2 regions of the Siminovitchia sp. FSL H7-0308 genome follow, and region 2 is predicted to be linked to the other one. Evidence: predicted binding sites of a transcription regulator. Region 2 holds the regulator's gene; the other holds the start of a gene.
What was found. The regulator Rex, encoded in region 2, represses fermentation and respiration genes when NADH is low (regulators of the CRP and FNR family bind a similar motif). The targets are predictions, from matches to a motif close to TTGTGAAATATTTCACAA.
Positions count from the first base shown of each region.

Region 1: a site for Rex is predicted at 3,577-3,594, ahead of qoxA (cytochrome aa3 quinol oxidase subunit II). Genes of this name have one in related genera too.

Region 1 covers NZ_CP150282.1:1,309,900-1,317,779, reverse strand. The annotation lists gene qoxC (cytochrome aa3 quinol oxidase subunit III) at 1-573, opposite strand, end outside; gene qoxB (cytochrome aa3 quinol oxidase subunit I) at 573-2,519, opposite strand; gene qoxA (cytochrome aa3 quinol oxidase subunit II) at 2,585-3,469, opposite strand; gene MHB50_RS06145 (hypothetical protein) at 4,175-5,467, opposite strand; gene MHB50_RS06140 (alpha/beta fold hydrolase) at 5,950-7,614, opposite strand; gene MHB50_RS06135 (AbgT family transporter) at 7,752-7,880, opposite strand, start outside.
Region 2 covers NZ_CP150282.1:3,472,241-3,480,120, reverse strand. The annotation lists gene MHB50_RS16430 (ABC-F family ATP-binding cassette domain-containing protein) at 1-1,881, opposite strand, end outside; gene moaC (cyclic pyranopterin monophosphate synthase MoaC) at 2,005-2,499, shown strand; gene MHB50_RS16420 (redox-sensing transcriptional repressor Rex) at 2,578-3,240, shown strand; gene MHB50_RS16415 (twin-arginine translocase TatA/TatE family subunit) at 3,308-3,487, shown strand; gene tatC (twin-arginine translocase subunit TatC) at 3,503-4,246, shown strand; SAM riboswitch class I at 4,404-4,510, shown strand; gene MHB50_RS16405 (YezD family protein) at 4,582-4,764, shown strand; gene ssuE (NADPH-dependent FMN reductase) at 5,140-5,688, shown strand; gene MHB50_RS16395 (YdiK family protein) at 5,935-6,129, opposite strand; gene MHB50_RS16390 (type II CAAX endopeptidase family protein) at 6,126-6,869, opposite strand; gene MHB50_RS16385 (FeoA family protein) at 7,117-7,383, shown strand; gene MHB50_RS16380 (FeoB small GTPase domain-containing protein) at 7,361-7,880, shown strand, end outside.

The sequences.
Region 1 (7,880 bases), 2.2 Mb from region 2:
AAAGCTGAAAATAAAAATCCACACGACATCCAGAAAATGCCAGTAAAGAGAAAAGATGAACGCTTTATTGGCTGTTTTTGGTGTAAGTCCTTGTTTCTTTACTTGCAGAATGATGAATAGTCCCCAGAATAAACCAAGTGTTACGTGGGCGCCATGTGTTCCTAAAGTTGTTAATAGGATGGCCGTGAACGCACTTGTTTGTAATCCCGCTCCAACATCGACGTAATGGACGAATTCATAAATTTCAACGCCTAAGAAAGTGAGACCGAGAAGCAACGTGACCGCAAAGAAGGCCAGCATTGCTTTTTTATTGCCAATACGCATCGCATGAACGCCAAGACCAATGGTAAAACTGCTCGTCAAAAGCACGAGTGTTTCAATGAGCACCGGCGTTATTTCAAATATCTCCGCGCCGGCAGGCCCATTTCCTGTCCGGTCGACTAATGTGAAATAAGAGGCGAAAAGTGTTGCAAAAAGCATGATTTCGGCCCCGATAAAAATCCAGAACCCTAGTATATTCAGTTGATTTTGATCTGTGCTATATTCAAGCGGCAGCGAGTGATCTACATTCATCAGCTAGCACCTCGCAACTTTTTTTCAGTTTCTTCCACTTCTTCAACAGAAATGTAATAACCGTCGTCTTTCTCGAATGAACGGTAAGCCATACAAGCCAAAATCCCGATGGTTGTAATAATAGCCGGAATCCACATGCTGAACACCAAGGAGAATCCCCATAAGAAGAATATGCAACTCATGATAAACGGGCCTCCGGTGTTATTTGGCATATGAATTTTTTCAATTTTATCTTTAAATAGCTTTCGGTCTTTTTTCTTATGATCCCAAAACGCCTCAACGGAATGAACTTGCGGTATCGTCGCAAAATTATACGCCGGGACCGGACTGTGTGTTGCCCATTCAAGGGTGCGCGCATCCCAAGGATCGGAGCTAATATCTCTTGAAGCATAGCGCGTGCTGTAATAAACATTGTACACAATCAAAGCAAAACCAATTGCGAGCCCAATCGCACCGATGAAAGAGATCAGATTAAGCGGCCCAAATCCGGTTGCTTCTGAATAAGTGTACATCCTTCGTGCCTGCCCATCCAAACCGGTGAAGAACATCGGGAAAAAGGTGACATTAAAACTGATGGCGATAAACCAGAACGCCCATTTTCCGATTCTTTCATTCAACATAAAACCAAACATTTTGGGCCACCAGTAAGTGAGGCCGGCCAGCATCGCGAATACAACACCAGGAATAATCGTATAGTGAAAGTGTGCGACTAAAAACATCGTATTATGGTATTGATAGTCGGCACTCGCCATGCCAAGCATAACTCCTGTAACCCCGCCGATCGTAAAGATCGGAATGAAACCTACTGCATAAAGCATGGGAACAGTAAATTCAATCTTCCCTTTCCACATTGTCAAAATCCAGTTGAAAATCTTGATTCCGGTCGGAATCGCGATCGCCATTGTGGTAATGGAGAAAATACTATTCGTAAGCGGGCCTTGCCCCATCGTAAAGAAGTGGTGCGTCCACACTAAGAATGAGAAAAACGAAATGATCACGATCGAACCAACCATTGATTTATAACCGTAGAGGTTACGCCGGGCAAATGTAGAAATAACCTCACTATATACACCAAATGCCGGTAAAATTAAAATATATACTTCCGGATGCCCCCAAACCCAGAACAGGTTTGCCCAAAGCATATCCATCCCGCCATTTGTCGTTGTAAAGAAATTTGAACCAAACAGCCGATCCATTGTTCCGAATAGGAGCGCAATAGTCAATACTGGGAAAGCAAAAACGACAATGACGTTCGTAATGAAAGCGGTCCATGTAAACATTGGCATTTTCATAAGCGTCATGCCAGGTGCTCTCATTTTTAAGATCGTCACAATAAAGTTAATCCCAGAGATTAATGTGCCGATCCCGGCAATTTGAATCGCCAGCATATAATAATTTGTGCCGACTGATTGACTGAAATCATTACCTGCGAGCGGAAAATAAGATGTCCAACCCGAATCAGGAGAACCACCAACAACAAAAGAAATATTAAACAGCATCGCGCCCATGAAGTATAGCCAAAAGCTTAAAGCATTTAAGCGCGGGAACGCGACGTCACGCGCGCCTATTTGCAGTGGAACAACGAAGTTCATCAGGGCATATATAAATGGCATCGCCATAAAGATAATCATCACTACCCCATGAGTGGTGAAAATTTCATTATAATGCTGCGCATCCAACAATGTATTTTCAGGTGCGGACGTTTGTGCCCGCATCATAATCGCATCTACGCCTCCGCGAAACATCATCAGCAAAGCGGAGATTAAATACATAATGCCAATCCGTTTATGGTCAACGGTTGTCAACCATTCCCGCCATAAATAACCCCATTTCTTAAAATAGGTTAAACCAGCGACAATTGCGATAACTGTTAACCCGATGGCTACCATCGATGCATAAATGGCTGGACTTGGATGAGGAATGGCAAAACGTTCAAGATAATCCATCCTTTAGGACTCCTTCCTGGTAAGTTATCAGCCTTGGAAACAACCAATCATTCATGTTGAAGCTACTATTGATGCTTGCTCGTTTTATCATGTTCTTCATTGGCTCCATGATGATGTCCACTATGTTCTCCCTCCGGAGGAGGCAAAAATCCCAGGTGTGTGCCACTGAATGTTAATTGTCCTAAATGGCCCGGTTCTAACAACTGGTCAAATTTTTCTTCCGTAAGAGGTTCAGCCGTTGCTTTCACTTCTTGAACCCAATCGTCAAACTCTTTTTCCGGCATTGCTTTTACGAGAAACGTATTTTCAGCAAATCCTTTGCCGCTAAAGTTTGCATTCCTTCCCATATACTCACCGGGCTCATCAGCAGCCAAATGTAATGTGGTTACCATGTCAGCCATTGCATACTTTTGTCCGCCAAGCTGCGGAATCCAAAAACTTGTAATGGGGCCATATGAATACAATTTAAACTCCAATCGACGGTCTGTCGGGATGTACAAATAGTTAACCGTTTCGATATCTTCTTCCGGATAACTAAAATGCCATTTCCAATTAGAAGACGAAGCGTAAACAACCAAAGGTTCTTGTTCTTCATACTTTTTCGGTGGTGCCTCAACTGCGTATGTGGACTTCACCGTAATAACTGAAAGGAAAATAATGATTATAACCGGAATTCCAACGATAATGGATTCCACCACCGGATTTCCTTCAATATGCGGAGGTTCATAATTCTCATCCTGTTTTGAAGCCCGGTATTTTACAATCATTATGATCAAAAGGACGAAAACGGCTATCACAATGATGGCCATCATCGCAATCGATATCCAAATGACGTTTGCTGTCGTTTCTGCTTGAGGACCTTTCGGATCCAATACCATTACTGGTTCGCAACCCGCCAACACTGCTAGAATCGCGATGGCCACACATAAAAAAGCCCATTTCATTTTCATGCAGGAAACTCCTTTCTTTCGATTAAAAAGGGTGATTGTAAATAACAATCGTTTTTTGTATTTAATTTACAAATATCTTATTATCATGATCGTTTAAAAACAATCGATTGTGACATATGTCACAAAATGTCCTTGAATCAAAAAAGAGATCAGTAACAAAATGTTCAAAGAAACGGAAGAAGCAGGAAAAAAGAAGATTTAAATGAGTAGCGTTTTTTTAAAATCTATAGTATTTTTGAAGTTTGGGGGGTAAATAAAACTGGCCATCATACTGTACGTAAACGCGGGAACATAAAAGATATGAAGAGTAAATACGATTTCTTCCCAGTATATATGACAAAAAATAATTTGACTTAGAACATAAAAAGAGCAACCACCCTTTTAATCTTTCACTGCGGATGATTGCTTCTAATATTTGTCTTTTCTATCGTTTTTCTTGTCCTTCCATCTTTTCAATATTTGGCAAAGTCCCTTATTTCAATTTCGAATTCCACAACGATATTTCTCTACACGTTCAAGTAAACTTCCCTCTCCCACATGGCCAAATTCCTTGAAATGAAGAGCCAGGTGTTGAGAGACTAGTAAGATATTCTTTTTCCCCACCAAGAAGTTTTCGCTGAAAATTGACATTATGGATGGGTATCATCACTCATATTGTCTCCACAGTTTTCAATCCCAAAATGCATATCACTCCATGACGGAACCTCACAGCTTCAATTCAAAAATCTTGCGGGGTCTTCCCCGGTTTCCGGGCTGCTCTTCCCCTTTCACTGATGCCAACTTGGCTTTTTGGAGCTCTGATAATACCCTTCTTGCATTTCTTTCAGAATATCCGAGCCATTCCGAAATATCCTTGGCCGTAACTAAGTTCGTTTGATGTATTTTACTTAAGGAGGCCAATTTGGAAAGAGTGGTTGAACTTAAGCTTATTTTTGTCTCCTTATTTTTTGCTACATGCCGATGGGAAAATGGAAGAGGCGTATCGTCTTTGTTCCAAATGACCACATCCTTATTTTCATTAACGGTCGCAATTGAAGAGGTCGTTTTTTCTTTAAGATGTTTTAAAGCAAGCCGGGTATTCGTATCAGCCTGTAAGTTCGTCAATCCGTAGCCAATGCCAATATGAACATCCAATTGACTTTGGGCTTTAATTTGAGGCAAGAGCGATTGCAATGGATGATTCTTTTGAAATAATTCTAATTGACCTTTTGTCGTATATACAAAAAACAGTCCATCACCTATTTTCACATATGAACCTTGTACGCTTTGAGTAAAATCCAACAGGATGTTCTCTAATGCCAACTCTTTTCTTTTGTCATCGAATGAAGCTTGATCGGTCAGAGATGAGGTTTCCGCTTCAATAATCTTAATACTCATTACCGCAAACAGCGCCTTTTTATAAATCGCGGACTGTGCTCTTTCTTTTAAAAAATGCAACACTTGCTCGATAATTAATTCCGAAGGAGTCACCCTGTAACAGGGAACTTCTTCCGCTTTTAACATTTCATATACATCCTGTAAACAAGTTAAAGCCGCTTCTATCTCTCCCTTTCGGTACAGCTCCAGATGTTCCGCCATTATCTCTTCAGAAGGGTAATATTTATCATACTTGATCGGAAGGAGTGTTAAATTGTCCAGATCATATTTATAGTGGATGTATGTAATTTCTTGAGGTTGGATAGTATCAAGACTGTATTTTTTTGCGTTTTTTTCACTAACCGCCTTTAGCAGTGTACCCAGGAGGCTAGGACCATAAATCGGAGGATAAATGGCTTGATCTTCATTTAAAAGGTTGTTTTCAAGAGCAAAATAATACGGTACACGGCCCGAAAAAAGCCACTGGCTGATCATGCCTTCATTTTTTTGAATGATATCATGTACTTCAACCCGGTTTTTATAGGGAAATAGTTTGACATTGATATTGGACATATTCTTTGCTACGTTTCCGATTAAATGTACAGAATCCGTTGGACCCACAACACCAATCCATACTTTCATTTTGAAATAACTCCTTCAATCCTCTATTCCCTGCCTTCCGCCATCTATTTTTTTGCAATAATAGCGGTAGTATTCAGATACGATGAAACAGCCATGATAAAATGGAAATTATTTTTCGGGACGGCTGATGCCAGTTTTCCGGGGAATGAACGAAAAACCGGCATTTCATGTAGCTGCAAGATTCACCTCGGTCAAAAGCCGAAAAATAACTCTTTCATTTTTTCGAGCGAAGCATTCAGATTCATTGTTCACGGTAATCACTAACATGAAACCGCTTTTCTAGTTGATCCTTTATCCTAGTATAAACCTTTTCCTATAACGAGTCACCACCACCCAAGGCCCTTTTGCCGATATAACAAAAATCACTCGAGCTTATTTGTCATATTTTTGTTGTGCATTTGGTTTTCTTCCCCGGGTATAGTAGATTCATTTTCTCGTTACAGAGAATCAATTACATTTTCCAGTCATGCCGTTCAGGCCTCCTACGACTTCCAGCCAGTTAAGTGTGATCGCAAAAAGTGAAGAACTTCTTGATAATATATAGTCAGGTTTTTACGGTGATAAAATTCATGACCTTCATTTTCAAAAAAAAGAGAATGGATATTTTTCTTATCTTTTAAGCGCTCCAGCATGTTGATCGATTCGTTTATTGATACCCGAATATCATTTTTCCCATGAAAAATATAAAGTGGCTTGTTGAGCTTTTCAGCATTGGTTAATGGGGCTATTGAATGAAAGAAAGCTTTCAGCTCATCTGCGTCTCCATACTCCGCTTCCCGCATTTTCCGGCGCCAATGGGCGGTATGCTGAAAAAATTGATTTAAGTCCGACATTCCAACTACATCGATGCCTGCCGCACATAGCTCTGGATACTGAGTAAGGATGGAAAGCACCATGTATCCGCCGTAACTTTCTCCCATAATAGCGATTCTATCCTGATCTATTTCAGGATTCGATTTTAAATGCTGTATAAGTGCTGCAACATCTTTCATTGCATCCGTTCGACGTTGTTTGTCGTCCAAATGGATATACGATTTTCCATACCCATTACTTCCACGGATATTAGGTACAATCACATCAAAACCGAATTGGACAAGCGATTGAAATAGCGGTGAAAACTCAGCCACTGCCTGAAATTCTGTCCCTCCATGAATAAAAACAATAGCCGGGCGCTTTGTTTTTCCATGAGACTTTGAATAATGAAAATAAGGTATTTCTAACTGATCAAAACTTTTAAAGGAGCATTCAACCGGCCGAACAAGCAACCCCTTTAATGGTGCTGACTTCGTCATGTTCGTTTGTTGTGCCAGCTTTTCTTTCGGGATTGAATAGCTCCAGATTTCACCAGGGTGTGTTGGGCCATCACAGACAAAAGCGAATTCATCATTATTTAACCATATTAGTGAACTGATCGTTCCATAAGGGATCGAATCAATCTGCTTTTTTGTCCCTTCACTCTCAGCAAAAAGGAAAAGCCTGGACACCCCATTTTCATTGGTCACAAAGGCCAGCTTTTCTCCATCAGGAGACCGTTTAAAATCAACGATATCCCATTCAGCCTGTACTAATACTTGCTTTTCGCCGCTCTTCAGCTGATATTTGTTCACACTGGTAAATTCTCCCTCCAAATCAATCGCAACATATAAATGATTTGTATGTTCATCAATGTCTACGCCATAACAGCGGGCAGGTCTCGGAAGCAAATGTTGTTTCAGCTCGTTTGCTTGCAGGTCAAATACATGTAACTGATGGTGGATAAGAGTGTGTTCTTCCTTCAGTAAAAGGGTGTTATCGAACCATTTAACGGGCACCAGCTTAGAAGGGCTTGAGTAAATCTTCTCATTTCTTCCGGATGATGCATCATAGACCATGAGTTCAAACAATCCTTGTTCTTCATGGACCCTGGTGTAAACCAACTGCTTTCCATCTGGTGACCACGCACCAAAAAAGTGAAAATATGGATGATCTATCGCAATTGGTGTATACGTATTTACTTTCAAATCAAGCATTGTGATTTGATCCATTTCTTTTCCATCCACATCAAATAAAATCACCATTTTCTTTCCATCGGGCGAAAATATGAATTGATTCACCCTGCCATTAATCTCGGTTACTTGTCTTTTTTTCCCCGATGATTCATACCACACTTGAGGTGTTTCCGAAAGATCACAAATGAAGTAAAAGCCGTTATGGTATGCAATTGTTTTCTTTAAAACTTGTCCAATCTGTAAGATAGGTTCGATTGTTTTCAGTTTGACTCCTCACCTTTTGAATGAAATATCTGTTAATTTAAAAATTGATTAACTCCCGGACCTATCGGCAAGCCCGCAATACTCCAGAGAATGAACATTACAATCCAAGAAAATAAAAATATAATTGAATAAGGCATCATGAGTGATAAAAGTGTCCCAAA
Region 2 (7,880 bases):
TTCATCCATTTCGCTTTGAATTCTTTCCATTTCTTGATGAATTTCAAGAGTTCGTTCGTGGTCATTGAACACAGCGGGATCTGTTAACAACTGCTCTTTTATGTCCAGTTCCGCTTCCAATTGGTCCACCAATTCTTCCATTTCAGCGATCCGCCTTTTGAGTTGCCGTTCGCGTTTTCTTTTTTCTTTTTCCTGCTCGTATGAATGTTTACTGTCTACTTGTGTGTTCTTTGATTCCGGCTGTTGCAGTTGTGCCAGCTCCGCCATTTCCGTCTTTTTATTCACATAATAATCATAGTCGCCCAGAAATTCTTTTGTTCCTTCTGTGGATAGTTCGATCACTTTCGTAGCAATCCTGTTGATAAAATATCGGTCATGGGAAACGAATAAAATGGTTCCCGGGTAATCCACAAGCGCGTTTTCCAGCACTTCCTTGCTATCCAAGTCCAAGTGGTTCGTCGGTTCATCAAGAATGAGGACGTTCGCCTTTTGAAGCATGAGAATGGCGAGGGTGAGCCGCGCTTTTTCTCCCCCGCTCAATGACGAAACGGTTTTTAATACATCATCTTGGGTAAACAAAAAATTGCCCAATACGGATCTGACTTCTTTTTCCTTCATTAGCGGATAGCGATCCCATAATTCTTGTAAAACAGTTCGGTTGGTTGACAAGTTGGCCTGTTCCTGATCATAATATCCGAATTGAACATTTGCTCCATATCGAATCTCCCCGGATAGGAAGGGGATTTTTTTTATGATCGACTTTAACAACGTAGATTTGCCAATCCCGTTTGGCCCGACAAGGGCGGCACTGTCGCCGCGGGTAAGTCTCATATTGATATGGTTGGCCAATGTCTGTCCATTGTAGCCAATGCTCGCCTCTGAAACGGATAACACGTCATTTCCGCTTTGTTTCTCAATTGTGAATGAAAAAGAAGCGGATTTTGTGTCGCCTTCGGGACGATCCATGATATTCATTTTTTCTAATTTGCGGCGTCTGCTTTGCGCTCGTTTAGTCGTTGACGCTCTTGCGAGGTTACGCTGTATAAAGTCTTGCAGTTTGGAAATTTCACCTTGCTGTTTTTCATACAGTTTCATTTCCTGTTCAAATCTCTCGGCTTTTTGCTCGAGATACTTACTGTAATTTCCATGATAGACCGCCATTTCATGGCGGGACAGCTCATATACTAAAGAAACGATTTGGTCGAGAAAGTAACGGTCATGGGAAACGATGAGAAGGGCTCCCGGATAATTTTGCAAATATTTTTCTAACCAGGCCATGGTTTCAATATCAAGATGGTTTGTTGGCTCATCCAAAATCAGCAAGTCCGGCTTGGACAACAACAATTTTGCAAGCGCCAGGCGCGTTTTTTGTCCGCCACTCAGCCTGGCGATATTTTTATCATAGTCTTCTTCGAAAAATTGGAAGCCGTGCAGGACAGAACGTATATCTGATTCATATTGATAACCGCCGATTTTTTTAAACTGCTCTTGAAGCCTGTCATATTCACTCAATAGACGTTCATAGGCACCTTCACGTTCGTAATTCGCCGGATCGGAAAGCTTCTGCTCGATTTTTCGAAGCTCTTTTTCCATGTTTCGTACTTCGCTGAATACGGAAAGCATTTCTTCCCAAATCGTTAATTCTGATTCCAAGCCTGTATGTTGCTCCAAATAACCAATTGTTACATCTTTCGGTTTGACTACTTGGCCGGAATCATGTGAAAGTTCTCCAGCGATGATCTTTAACAAGGTAGACTTTCCGGCTCCATTCCTGCCGACAAGAGCTGCCCGGTCACCTTCGCGAATTTCCAATTTTATATTTGAAAGTACCAAATCAGCCCCAAAATACTTTGAAAGCTGTTGAACTTGCAATAATAGCATAATTTCCACCCCTAGTCATAGACAGTGTATCGCATGTTGACTATATTTGACAATTGATTTTTTAGGTGGCAAAAACAGACAGTATACACGAAATAGTGTAGAATGATAAGGAGGTGTTTGGCCGTGGAAAAATTGACGCATTTTAACAATGAAGGCAGGGCACAGATGGTGGATGTCAGCGGAAAGCCGGAAACAGTCCGCACTGCTGCTGCCCGCTCCAGTATTGAAGTGAACGACCATATTTATGAGTTAATTACGAATCAGCAAATAAAAAAGGGCGATGTTTTGGCTGTGGCGCAAGTAGCCGGGATCATGGCCGCGAAAAAAACATGGGAAATAATCCCGATGTGCCATCCGATCCCGATAAAAGGAGTTAATATTTCCTTTGACTGGATGGAAGGATCCGAGAATCATAAAATCCTGGAAATTACTGCTGAAGTAAAAACTGTCGGTAATACAGGAGTAGAGATGGAAGCATTAACTGCTGTTTCGGCAGCAGCACTCACTATATACGATATGTGCAAAGCCGTAGACAAGGGAATGATCATAGGTCCAACCTATCTAATAGAAAAAACAGGCGGGGTATCCAGTAGCGATTATCGCCGTGAAATGGAATAGGTTTATCAGTTGCAGGACATTCATTCCGCAAACGGGTAAATTGCAGCGCTTTTTTCTTTTTGGCATGGAGGATTGAATATGAACGGGGAAACGTTAAAAATACCACAGGCTACTGCAAAGAGGCTTCCGCTATACTACAGGTTTTTGAAAAATTTACATGCATCAGGAAAACAGCGCGTATCTTCGGCCGAATTAAGTGAAGCGGTGAAAGTGGACTCCGCTACCATTCGGCGGGACTTTTCTTATTTTGGCGCGCTTGGAAAAAAAGGATATGGGTATAATGTAAATTACTTGCTGTCATTTTTTCGCAAGACACTTGACCAAGATGAGGTGACGAAAGTCGCTTTAATTGGTGTAGGAAATTTAGGCACAGCTTTTTTAAATTATAATTTCTTAAAAAACAACAATACAAAAATTGAAATGGCTTTCGATGTCGACAAAAACAAAATCGGGAAAAAGATCAGCAATGTACCGATTTATGCTTTGTCCGAACTTGAAGAAAGATTGAGCAAAGAGGAAGTGGCCGTCATTATTTTAACTGTGCCGGCAAGTGCCGCCCAAGCCATCACTGACCGGATTAAACATACCGGTGTAAAGGGAATACTGAATTTTACCCCTGCAAGGCTGAATGTGCCGGAGTCGATCCGTGTTCATCATATCGATCTAGCGGTGGAGTTGCAGTCGCTCGTTTACTTTTTGAAACATTATCCTCTCGATGACACGGAAAATTCACAACCATAAATGATTTTTCAATGGCTAATTGGACGGGTTTCCATTAAAATAAAACTATAGATAGGAGGTGGCCGCAGTGAGTGCAGGTGTAGGCAGTTTACTTGTAATCGCACTTGTTGCTATATTGATCTTCGGACCAAAGAAGTTGCCGGAACTTGGTAAGGCTGCGGGCAACACGTTGCGTGAATTTAAGAACGCGACGAAAGGTTTGGCAGACGATGATGAAAAAGAGACGAAAAAAGACAGCGATAAGTGATAGGATGAACAAATCATGAGTCAAAACAATATGTCGATCATCGATCATATAGAGGAATTGCGAAAACGGCTGGTCATTATAGTCGTTTTCTTTGTGTTGGCTGTCATTGCCAGCTTTTTTATATCACAGCCTCTTATTAAGCTGATTCAGCATGCAAGCGCTGCCCAGGACATTACGATGAATGCGTTCCGTGTGACGGATCCGTTTAAAGTGTTTCTGCAAATGACGTTTGTTCTGGCGTTTATTTTAACATCCCCCGTTATTTTGTATCAGCTCTGGGCCTTTATCAGTCCGGGTCTTTTGGAAAAGGAACGGAAGGCAACGCTCAGCTATATACCGGTTTCAGTTTTTTTATTTTTAGCAGGTGTCCTTTTTTCTTATTTTATTTTGTTTCCATTTGTGATACGGTTCATGCTTGGGTTATCGAGCAATATGGAGATACAGACAACAATTGGCATTAATGAATATTTTCAATTTCTTTTTCAGATAACCGTACCGTTTGGAGTTTTGTTTCAGCTTCCGGTCGTCATTTTGTTTTTAACAAGGTTGGGCATCGTTACGCCGATGTTTTTGGTACAGATCAGAAAATATGCGTACTTTATTTTGCTGGTTATCGCAGCGTTCATTACGCCTCCGGATTTAATCTCGCATATGATGGTGACCGTTCCATTACTCATTTTGTATGAGATCAGCATCTGGATTTCAAAGGTGGGTTATAAAAAAGCGCAGGCTTCCGCAGCAGAGAGTGATGAAGATTAAAAAAGCATCCGATATTTCCGGTGCTTTTTTAATCTATAGCCCATAAAACAAGTGGGTTAATGCTATAAGATGAAAAATTCATCCTTGACAGATAATTTATAGTGGGATAGTATATAAATACGTTTATAAATGACGTTTCAACTGAATAATAGGTAATTTCTTATCCAGAGAGGTGGAGGGACTGGCCCTTTGAAGCCTCGGCAACAGACCGTCAAGGTACTGTGCCAATTCCAGCAGGCTGTTTGTAAGCTTGAAAGATAAGAAGAGAACAAATGACGTTTAAAGCAAACCTCTTCTTATTTTGTAGAAGAGGTTTTTTTAATGGGGGGATGAAGATGGCAAAAGTGGAGGAAAATGCGATTGAAGACATTGTTTCGGCCTTGAAAAAGATGGAATATGGTTCATTGGTCATTACAGTGCACGATGGAGAAATCACCCAAATTGATACGACTGAAAAAAAGCGTTACAACATGCAAAGGAAACAAAGGAAAGTCCCGATGATGAAAGCAAACAAATGAAAACAGGCTGCCGATTAGACAACTAAAGGCATCTTCTCAATGATCATGCATTGGGAGGGTGCTTTTTTTGTACCGTTGCCTAAAATGGTAGCGAGAAAATAGCAAATGCAGAGAAGAAGGGTGACTCCTCAGTTCTTTCATAAAAAGGATGTGGAAGAACTAAGAGTTTTGGGATTTTGCGCTCCATACGACTGTAAAGGAAGAAAAATCATTCATGGAAGGGATTTGATTGGTTGGTGAATGATACATAATATTTGTTGGATATAAAACCGGTGGCCAATTAAAAAAATGTAGCAAGTTTAATCCGTTTGGGTTGAGAAGAACATGCTCATACAGTTAATTAAAATCGTTTTCACTTAAAGGGAGGAAAATAAAATGAGTGATATTGTCATTATTTCAGGAAGTCCATCTGAATTTTCCAGATCTGGAAAGATTCTGGATTATCTAGGCAGATTGCTGGAGAGGGAACATTTTTCAATAAAACATGTTTCAGTAAAAGATATTCCGCCGGAGGACTTGGTTTACGGAAATGTTCATAGCCCTGCCATTCAAAAAGTGTCACTTGTTATTCAAGAGGCGGCGGGGGTGATTGTCGGATCACCGGTTTATAAAGCGGCTTATTCGGGAGTTTTAAAAACATTGTTCGATCTTTTGCCTCAAGATGTGTTTAAAAATATTCCGGTATTGCCGCTCATGACCGGGGGCAGCCCGGGCCATTTATTGGCGATTGAATTCTCATTGAAACCGCTCATTGCTTCTTTAAAAGGAAAAAGTCTTCAAGGACTTTATTTTCTCGATAGCCAAATTAACAGGGAACAGAAAAACCCAATCATTGATGAAGAAAGCCTTTTACGTACGAAAAAACAGCTTTATGAATTTATCGAAATAGTAAAGAAAAATAAGCGTCTTGCGTCTTCTTTATAAAACAGAAAAGAGACATTTGGTAATGAAATGCTTGCTGTCGATGGCAGGGGCACTTCGAAAAACCGATGTCTCTGTTTTTTTTAATAGATGTTGTTTTTTATCCAGGAAGTCCTCGTACAAACTGATCAAGAGGCTTTGGCGTAACCTGTAGGCAGGAAGTTCCAGCACTGCATTTCAGCAAAAGGCAACACGGGAGCTTGCTATGCGGCCAGCGCTGTACTAGCAGGCTTTGTTACTATATACATCCTATTTCTGATCCTTTTTTAACCGAAAGTGGAGCATAATGAGACGCAGCCCCGCTCCAAAATCCAGTGTGGCTAAAATTATCAGCAAATAAACCATAAAACCAAAGCCGTTCTTATCCACTTGCTGGACAGCAAAAAATGTAAAAACAAACCCCAAGACGATATATAAAGTACCTGAAAATAATGGTGACCTCATGAAAAGAACCCTCCTATCCACCATACAAATTGTGCTGTTTTTTCTATATATTTCTCCAGCTTATCGACAAGGAATAACTGAAGTATGACAACGATCGTGTTCATCGAGACATGTGCGATGATAGGAACGATAATTCTTTTCGTCATAACGTATAAAAAGGCAAATACGAATCCCATGGTAGCATATAAAATAATGTGAACAGGCTCGAAATGGGCCAGTGCAAAAATGACGGAACTCAGTAAAGCGGCTACCCAGAAAGGGAAGCGGTCGTACAAGCTTCCGAATATGACTTTTCGAAATACGATCTCTTCTAAAATGGGCCCAATAATGGAACTGATGATGACGATTGCCGGAAATAACTCGATCAATTGTAAAATTTGCTGTGTATTCTCTGATCCCGGGTTGATGCCAATCGCCTTCTCTACCAAACCTGCGGAAATCTGGGCAAAGAAGGCCATAAAAATACCGATAATTGCCCAAGTAAAAGATTGTCCGACGGGGAGCGGCTGGTCCTTCTCTATTTTTGTATACTTCTCATTTTTTCTCAAAAGAAAAAGAACAAGGGCAAGTCCAACACTAAAAGAGAACAGAATCCAATAACCAACCGCATTCACTTTCATTTGCTCCGGATCAATATGAAGCACCTTCGTACCTATTTGGAAAAAGAGCGGTACTCCAATATAAGAGGACAACTGCATAACGATAAAAGTGAGGACAATCAAAAGATATGATTTCTTCATGAAAATAGTAAATCTCCTTCATATATATCGAACGATAATTTCTATTTTACTCTTAATGGACGATTGTTTCAAACAGCGCGTTTATGTTTTCCTTCCCCTGCCCTAAAAATATCCTGTGCCCATTTTTTTCATTCTGGCGAAAAAGTTTGACATAGGCAACTAGTGTGCATAAAATATAAATTAAAGAAATGTTGGTCGGGGGAAACATTGTAAAGACAATCCAACTTATATGAGGGAGGTAAAGGAGATGAAAGGTCATGAGTTGATTGCTCTTAATGAAGCCAACACTGGGGATTGCATCAAAATAAAGAAGTTACTCGTAACGGGCACGATGAGGAGAAGGTTATTGGATTTAGGGTTTGTCCCTTCGGCAGAGGTGATTGTGCTGCAAAAAAGTCCTCTCGGCGATCCGATTGCCTTTCGTGTCAGCCATACGACTATTGCCCTGCGAAGGGAAGAAAGTTCAAAAATATATGGGGAGTTAGTAGCAAATGAATCATCAGCAACCAGTTAAAATTGCGTTGGCAGGCAATCCGAATGTTGGAAAAAGTACTTTATTTAATACATTGACAGGACTAAAACAGCATACTGGCAATTGGCCGGGAAAAACCGTTATCCATGCGGAAGGGCAGTTTTCCTATAAGGGGGTAGATTACACAATCATTGATCTCCCTGGTACGTATTCCCTTTTTTCCAACTCGGCGGACGAAGAAGTAGCAAGAGATTTTATTGTCTTCGAGCGGCCGGATTTGACGATTGTTGTGCTTGATGCCACCTCGATTGAGCGGAATTTGAATTTGGCGTTGCAAGTCATGGAAATGACAGATAAAGTGATTGTCTGCATTAACTTAATTGATGAAGCAAAGAAAAAAGGGATTTATATCAATGAGAAAGCATTAATGAAAAAACTCGGTGTTCCTGTCATCAAAATTTCTGCTCGTAACAAAGTGGGCATCAATCAGTTATTAGATACGATCGACAGGATGATCTCAGGAAAGATTTCCACTTCTC